DNA from 4 places in the Colwellia sp. 20A7 genome. Region 2 is predicted to be linked to each of the others. Evidence: predicted binding sites of a transcription regulator. Region 2 holds the regulator's gene; each other region holds the start of a gene.

Region 1 (2,212 bases), 1.3 Mb from region 2:
AGCGTAATAGAAGAGACTGGTCTAACCAAGCTCATGACATGATAAAATATAATAATTTGGAAGTTAATTATTATCTATAATGCACCATTAAAGCACCAGAGACTTTCCCAACCGTTACATCTTTAATAAATTTATAATTTGCATCTTCAAAGAAAGCTCTAAATTTACCTGAGGTTGCATAAACAGCAACGCCTTCACTGTCACTATGTTCTTCAAGAACAGTATTAACCGCAGCCATTAAATAATGACCAAACCCATGGTGTTGGTGTAAAGGGTGAATAGCAATAAAAGATAGCATGTGGAATTTTTTCAATGGGATAGAGGCAAGCACTACTTTTTCTTTTTCGATCATTTGTTTGGTACTTAAATAACCAGCACTTAGTAACATTTTTAGACGCCAATGCCAGAATCGTTCAGTGCCAACACTATCATCAGGGCTATTCAAACAAGCAACACCCACCATAGACTCACCAAGATACAAACCTACCATTGGTTGTTTAGCTTGCCAAAAAGCATTTAATTCTTCTCTTATTGATGCTCTTAGCCTTTGCTCATAACCTTCTTTGTCGCTATTAAATATATCTAAAAAAACAGGATCATCGTGATAGGATTGAAAAAGTAACGAAGCCGCTAACTTTAGGTTTTCTGCACTAAGGTAAGTTGCTCTTATATCAAGTTCACTATCTACCGAAACAGTTTCTGACATACAAGTTCTCCAATCCAACAATTATAATTATTTTTATCCCTACATTCACCATACCAGTTTTTTTTTAAATAGGTAAATAAAATTAAACCTTAATACGCATTCAGAAACACTAAAATAACTTGGCATAACATAATGTCACACCAATGTTATTTCAATTTGGCATACAGCCCAGTAACTTACTAATATTATTTATAGTAATTTTTTATACTCGTCACCGTTACCTGTTTGAGTTAATGCACCATCAACAAATTCTAAATAGGTACATTCATCTTTAGTTGTTATCCCATCTTTATGTTTACGTTGGCTTCTATAATATAAAACACGAATAGTTTTTTCACTGTAAGTATAAGTTTCAGAGAAATCAGCTACACCTAACTTCTCTTGCATATCTACAACACTTGTACCTAATTGGACTTGCGCTATGACCTTACGGTTTTTGTAACTTCTATCTTCGCTATCGCCCATAATTGAATGATCTACTTGGCCATCTTTTACAGAGATAACACAGCCAGTTAAAGTTGTTGTTAATGGTAATACAATAAGTAATGCTAATAATGATTTTTTCATATTTACTCCTGATATAATTATATTTTCATACGTAATAAAGCAAAAAACAAACCAATAAAATAAAACAACACAAGCTATTGATTTTTAAATACTAAAAATAAATTAAAAAAATAAATTAAAAAAATAATAACTGACATGGTTAGTTACATTGGCTAAAATATAGTGAATATTACAAAGGCAATTAATCAAAATGACAATAAACGATGAAATTTCAATCGTCGCTAATAAAATAGCAAATGAAGGCAATAAACCAACAGTTGCACTAATTAAGACAAAGTTAAATAAAAAAATTCCTTTACCAGTCATAATATCGGTATTAAAAAATTGGCAGCATGAGCCAACTTTTATTACTTTACCTGAAGAAAATCACACTAAAATTGAATATAAAACCGATAATCCACCAATAGAAACAAGATCTTTTGAGAAAGAAGTTCATGATGAATTAACAAGTTTAAAAGAAGAAGTATTAGAATTGAAAGAATTGGTAAAACAATTACTTAAAAAACAAGTTAAAAAATAAGTTAAAAAAATAAGTTAAAGAAAAATTTAGAATATATGCCGTTAACCTTAATATTTTTCGTTATATTAAGGTAACTCTAAGGCTATCACTATAAAGGTATTGTAGGTGTCAGTGTATTTATAAATTCAGCAAGTGAATCAGCTAGTTTTTTGTGAGGCTTACATCCAACACGTTCAACCCATACTGCTCCAGAATCATTATCAACTGAAATAATCATATCTTCTTCATCAGTCACAGCAACAAAAACAGTTTCACCTTGCTTTAGCCTTTGCTTCATTAGAATATGACCAATCAAATTTTCTTGTAAGCGCTGAAAGTCATCTTTATTCCAAGCAAATAACAACGATAAGTTACCTTCTTCACAGGTAGCATCAAGGTTTTCACTGTATAAAGTAGTAAAGTATGTTTTTATATCTGGG
Region 2 (2,212 bases):
CGTAGAAATCGCCCGTGCTTTAGCTGCAGATCCACAATTCATATTGCTTGATGAACCTTTTGCAGGTGTAGACCCCATTTCAGTAGGTGACATTAAAAAAATAATTATTCATCTTAAAAAACGTGGTCTTGGTATTCTAATTACTGATCACAATGTTCGTGAAACGCTTGATGTATGTGAACATGCTTACATTGTTAGTCACGGCGAAATAATAGCAGAAGGCGATTCTAATCAAATTCTTGCTAATCAAAAGGTAAGAGATGTATACCTAGGCGAGCAATTCACGCTATAGTTAACACATATAATAAATACCTATACTATACTTACGCTAAGTGAGTAACTATAAATAATAATAACAGGAATTAAGACAACGTAGATGCGCCCAACTCTGCAACTCCGGATAGGACAACAACTAACCATGACGCCACAACTGCAACAAGCGATCAAGCTTTTGCAGTTATCAACGTTAGAGCTTCAACAAGAAATTCAAGAAGTACTTGAAAGTAATCCCCTGCTTGAAATTAATGATCAAGAAGCCTCAGATAACAATTCAGAGGACAGTGGAAATACACTTGAAGAAGCATTTTCAGCCACAATTGCTGAACAATCTACTAGTGATGGGAGTGAAGATTCATCCGCCTCTATTGATGAGATAAGCACTACTGAGGCGATGGAAAAAAATGACATTCCAGAAGAGCTGAATATTGATACAACTTGGGAAGAGAGTTACAGTGCTGGCACGTCAAATACAGGTGCAATTAGTAGCCCAAGTGAAGATTACACTTATCAAGGTGAAACAATCGATTCAATACAAGACCACCTTTTATGGCAAATGGAGTTAACACCTTTTTCAGAAACCGATCGCACTGTTGCTATCGCCATTATAGAAGCCGTTGATGAAGCTGGTTACCTTACGGTATCAAGTGATGAAATTTTAGAAAGTGTTGGTATAGAAGGGCTTGAACTTGATGAAGTTGAAGCAGTATTAAAACGTATTAATGTCTTTGACCCTGTTGGTGTTGCCGCTCGCTCAATTGCTGATTGTTTAATTATTCAATTAAATCAATTTGATCCTGAAACCCCCTACTTAAAAGAAAGTAAATTAATTATCAGTGAACATATTGACTTGCTCGGGAATCGTGACTATCGTCAATTAATGCGTAAAACACGCCTTAAGGAAGATCAATTACGCGAAGTGATGCGTTTAATACAAAGTTTAAACCCTCGTCCTGGTGACGTTGTTGTTAAAAGTGATGATCAATATGTTATCCCTGATGTTTCAGTAGAAAAGAAAAATGGTCGTTGGGTTGTGGAATTAAATCCTGATACTGCTCCTAAGTTATCAGTTAATCAGCAATATGCAGCCATGACAAAAACGACAAAGTCTTCGAGTAATGATGGCCAATTTATTCGAACAAACTTGCAAGAAGCTAAATGGTTTATTAAAAGTTTAGAATCGCGTAATGACACATTACTCAAAGTATCTAACTGCATTGTACAACGTCAACAAGGCTTTTTAGAGCATGGTGCAGAAGCTATGCGACCTATGGTTTTAAATGACATCGCTGAAGCTGTAGATATGCATGAATCAACTATATCTAGAGTGACAACACAAAAATACATGCATACGCCAAGAGGTATTTTTGAATTAAAATACTTTTTTTCAAGCCATGTTAGTACCGAAAATGGTGGTGAATGTTCATCAACAGCCATACGTTCATTAATTAAAAAACTCATTTTAGCCGAAACACCAGCTAAACCGCTTAGTGATAGCAAAATGGCAGATTTACTAGCACAGCAAGGAATTAACGTTGCAAGGCGCACTATAGCTAAGTATCGTGAGTCTTTATCTATACCACCGTCAAATCAACGAAAGAGTTTACTATAACCAGCGACTTTATTTTCTGAACTTAACTAGAGAAGGATATACTTATGCAAATTAACCTTACTGGCCACCATGTAGAAGTAACTTCATCATTACGTGATTGTGTTGACACAAAATTCGCTAAATTAGAGCGACATTTTGATCACATCAATAATGTTCACGTTGTACTTACAATTGAAAAGTTAGAGCAGAAAGCTGAAGCAACCATACATTTAAAAGGCAGTGAAATTCATGCTTCAGCAGCGAGTGCTGATATGTATACTTCGATAGATACTTTGGTAGATAAATTAGATCGCCAAGTACTTAAATACAAAGGCAAAATAACAC
Region 3 (2,212 bases), 180 kb from region 2:
AAGAATTGTTAATAAGAAGAGTAAACAAAAGCCGGCTCGGCATTGTTTATGTTGTAGGTATAAATTTATTTTTTATAGCGAGTTATTAAAATAAGGATAAAAAAAACCAGTAACATTTTCATGTACTGGTTTTAGCTTTGTATTGTCGCGTATTTTAAATCAATATTTTAATGTGGCAGTGCTGCTACATTGTGCGCGGGTGCATTTTGTGCAGATAATCGACCAGGTATATTAGAAGATAATTCAGCTTGTGCAGCCGCCGAACTTAAAACACCTGAGCTTTTTCGTGCTTTTAGCATAGGTGCAGGTATATTGACGCCTTTAACTTTAGGTGATGGTGATTTATTACCTAATAAGCGAGAATTAATACAAGCGCGAATTTCATCTAGCGTATAGTTAGCTTTTACTTTGATTCTTAAATGTGGAATTGAAGCTGCTTCTAGCGCACCGCTAACAAACCAGTCTTTCTTAATTTTGTAGCCGCGTCCTTGAGTGTCTACTAAATCTACTGTACCCAGAAGTTTCATAGAAGAGCGCTCACAAATTATGAAGTCTAAATACTTTCCATCAGCATTGGCAGCTGCTTTTTGGCTGGCTCTATCAGACACACCGTTACGTATGGTTATTATGTCAGATAGCTTAACTCGATTAAGTATACGATATTTTGGCCCCATTGCTTGTTCTAGTAAATTTTGAAAGTTTTTTTCTGCAGGAGTAAAAACTGACATTTTACTGTCAAAAGGGAAGGGAAAACTGTTGTCATTTAATCGACTTGCTAATACCGCAACGATGACAATAAGGCTAATTAAAGCAAATAAAATAAGTTCCATAACATCTCCGGCAATTCAAATTCTTGACGCTTTATTCATTTAAGTAAATAAAACGCATACTTAACGCTAATTAAGCAGAATTTGTGCCAGAAATATAAAGGTTGAAACTTTAACGTTGTAAGTGAGGTTTATCAGGTAATAAAATTATTTATAGTATGACTTTTAATTATCTTCTATCACCTGTTATATAGAGCTATTAGGTCGGATATTTATCTTCTAATGCTGCATATAACTGTTGTTGAAAGTCACTAGCACTTGTATCAAGTGTGTTTACCAAATTTGCTAATACTTCGTTGTCTTCTTCGCCGTGCCAAATTTTAATATAGCTACCTTCTTTATAGCCATGATCTTGACGGAAGAAATTTAACGTATTTTTACCTACGTATTGACGGAATAACTCATCTAGATCCATATTCATTAATGACATACAGTCAGCTAATGCCTTGGCGTCAAATGACTTTTCAGTAACAGCTGCTGATGCTAAGTTTTCTAAGGCAATTTTGAAGTCATCTTCACCAGTACCTTGGTGTAACTCTTTAGCAAGTTTTGTCGAGATTTTTTCAACGCTGGCGCCGCTCATTAAGCGTAAACTTAAACCAAAGTGAAAAATATCAACCAATTCAAGCTGAACTTGAGCAATGTCAATTTCTTGATGTTTCCACCACTTCCAGCCATGGTGGTCTAGCATTTCAGCACATTCAACCCAAATAGCGCGATACCATTCGTAACCATTGCTGCGCCACGTTTCGCTTACTCTTGAATTCATAGCATCTTGCATGGTTAACATTTGATTGATTTGCTTTTGTGCAACCGACAAAGCAGTAGATAATTGTTCGCTCATTTTCTTCTCTGATAATTAAAGGATCAGAGCTATTTTGCCGTAGCTAATAAATAGTAGCAATAGTATTGATAGATTTATCTTGTTTAATACCAGTTTCATTAATTAAGTGAACAATTTTATACGTAGAAAAAATTGCCTAATACAATGCATTTATTTCAATAACTAGTTGTTCTAATTATTAAATAAATAACGATGTAGTTGGTGATTTTAGCAAGTAGAAATGATCACATAGCTAGTGAGATTGCTATAAGAATAGAATAACGCCAAATTACCTAGGTAATTTGGCGTTATAAAGTGGTTTACTTGTCAGTTCTACTAATTATTAATTAGCAACAATTTTTCTTAGCTATATTTACGTTTTGCACTGATTAACCCTAGGAAAGCAAGTGCAAATAAAGCAATACTTGTTGGCTCTGGAACACTTGTAACCTTATCTGTTGTTAATGTTGTTGCTATATTGGCAACCTTTAAATTATCAAATGCTACGCCAGCAACTTTAATACCATCGAATGCTAAACCAGAATCAAAACTACTATCAATC
Region 4 (2,212 bases), 1.4 Mb from region 2:
CTATCTTATGGTTGGTATTGCAAACGATAATAAAGTTAAGTGCTAACAGTATGATTATTTGTTAAGTGTAAAAACAAGCCCAATGCACTTAACAAAAGAGCCGTACAAGATATTACCGCTACTGGGTAATATAGATTGCCGGCGAGATCTAATTGACTATATTTTATAACCATAATTAACCCCTCAAGTGATAATGCAACACATACTGTACCTATAAACCTAGGCATTGTTCTTCTTAATGTAGCAATAGTATCATCTTCGTGCTCGTCTTCTTTATTGCTGGAATACTCTTTATTAATAACAAGTGCAAGCTCAAAAACAGCTAAACCTATTACACCAGTATTGATACTACTTAAAAATATTTGCATTATGTCGACATCACTTGCAATGCCTTCAAATACACTAACGACTAAGGATATTAAAATGGCAGCGGCTAATCCTAAAAAAATTAGTGTAAATGATAGAGCAAAAATTTTTCTTATGAGTAAGTGCAGGGTGTTGTTCATTAATTTGTATTCCTACTTATAAGCAGATAGCATTTAATTATTAAATATTATGATCAAAAAAATACTGCTACGTATAAGTAACAGTATTTATAGTTAGGATTAAAAACTAACAGTTTTTGTCTTTAGTACCCATTTCATCTTTTACATTTTCACAGGCATCTTCAATAGCATTACCGGTATCAGATATTACTTCATCAACATTTTCACCTGCATTTTCTGCGTGGTTGTCTGCACAAGCAGCTAAATTTAAACTAGCAATAAGCGTTAATACGAGTAATGATTTGTTTTTGTTTATATTCATAATTATTCTCCGTTAAAAATAAAACTGTTTGTAATGTCTTTAAATTATTGTGTTCACAACTTTCTTTAGGGTCTAGGGGCTTTTCCTCGTAACGCATTGGCAATTAATGAAATAACCAATAATACGATAAAAATAAAAAATATAATTTTTGCCATTCCCGCGGCTGCACCAGCTATACCACCAAAACCGAATATTGCTGCAATGATCGCTATAACAAAAAAAGTTACTGCCCAATTCAACATGTCTGCCTCCTATTGATTTGTGAAATAAGATATTCATTATATACAATGCGACAGTTGTGCCAGTTTTTAAGTGTTTGTTATTAATTGTTTTATTTCTATATCTTGAAGATTTAGATTGAGTCGTCAGTAATTATTACAGGGTAGGAATGTATAATTTGCAGAGTAGTGTTAGAAAGTAGTGTTTGAAGGCAAGGTAAGAAAGTTAGGTATTTCGAGTTATACCAGTTTCATTAATTAAGTGAACAAATTTATACGTAGAAAAAATTGCCAAATACAAGGCATTTATTTCAATAACTAGTTGTTCTAATTATTAAATAAATAACGATGTAGTTGGTGATTTTAGCAAGTAGAAATGATCACATAGTTAGTGAGATTGGTATTAAAGCGGGTTCTTGCATAACTTTATGCAGACAAGAGGTGTAGATAAAAGATAAATGAAGGTTAGTTCTAGTTGATGTCGATTTTATTACTACTGATCATTAAAAAATATAAATATTAAAGCATTTGATAGAGCTATTTAAAATTGTATTTAATTAATTTGTATTGAGTGAGATTAGGTTGAACAGGATTTACTTGAATTAAAAATGGTGGACGATACTGGGCTTGAACGAGTGACACGGTGCGGACTGTAAAGAGTAGAAGGTGTTTTCACAATCGAGCTAATCGTTAGTAGTTATCAGAAATGATATTGAACAGGATTTACTTGAATTTATAATGGTGGATGATACTGGGTTTTAACTAGTGACATGGTGCGGAATGTAAAGAGTAGAAGGTGATTTTTACTATTCTGGATATAAAATAATTATTTAAAAATGGTGGACGATACTGGGCTTGAACTAGTGATCTGGTGCGGACTGTAAAGAGTAGAAGGTGTTTTCACAATTGAGCAAATCGTTCATAGTTATCAGAAATGATATGAACTTTAGTTTTTAGTTTTAGACTTGGTTTTATAATTTAATATAATGATGGGCGATACTGTGCTTGAGCTAGTGACACGGTGCGGGATGTAAAGAGTAGAAGGTGTTTTCACAATTGAGTAAATCGTTCATAGTCATTAGAAATGATATAAGCTTTATTTTTTGATTTTTTGATTTTTTAATAATTTAAGATTTTTATATTATGGTGGACGATACTGGGCTTGAACTAGTGATCTGGTGCGGGAT

The links. The regulator sigma-54, encoded in region 2, starts transcription at its own class of promoters, with help from an activator protein. The targets are predictions, from matches to a motif close to GTTGGCACGNNNNTNGNNT.
Region 1: a site for sigma-54 is predicted at 1,311-1,329, ahead of GQS55_RS07975 (DUF3192 domain-containing protein). Genes of this name have one in related genera too.
Region 3: a site for sigma-54 is predicted at 903-921, ahead of GQS55_RS03105 (DUF2726 domain-containing protein). Genes of this name have one in related genera too.
Region 4: a site for sigma-54 is predicted at 1,095-1,113, ahead of GQS55_RS08240 (DUF1328 family protein). Genes of this name have one in related genera too.

The regions. Positions count from the first base shown of each region.
Region 1 covers NZ_CP047130.1:1,840,542-1,842,753, reverse strand. The annotation lists gene GQS55_RS07980 (GNAT family N-acetyltransferase) at 71-706, opposite strand; gene GQS55_RS07975 (DUF3192 domain-containing protein) at 896-1,273, opposite strand; gene GQS55_RS07970 (hypothetical protein) at 1,464-1,793, shown strand; gene syd (SecY-interacting protein) at 1,882-2,212, opposite strand, start outside.
Region 2 covers NZ_CP047130.1:529,512-531,723, reverse strand. The annotation lists gene lptB (LPS export ABC transporter ATP-binding protein) at 1-292, shown strand, start outside; gene GQS55_RS02265 (RNA polymerase factor sigma-54) at 377-1,888, shown strand; gene hpf (ribosome hibernation promoting factor) at 1,933-2,212, shown strand, end outside.
Region 3 covers NZ_CP047130.1:710,398-712,609, forward strand. The annotation lists gene GQS55_RS03105 (DUF2726 domain-containing protein) at 168-830, opposite strand; gene GQS55_RS03110 (dUTP diphosphatase) at 1,027-1,647, opposite strand; gene GQS55_RS03115 (NF038132 family protein) at 2,014-2,212, opposite strand, start outside.
Region 4 covers NZ_CP047130.1:1,891,621-1,893,832, forward strand. The annotation lists gene GQS55_RS08230 (hypothetical protein) at 36-506, opposite strand; gene GQS55_RS08235 (hypothetical protein) at 613-807, opposite strand; gene GQS55_RS08240 (DUF1328 family protein) at 873-1,049, opposite strand.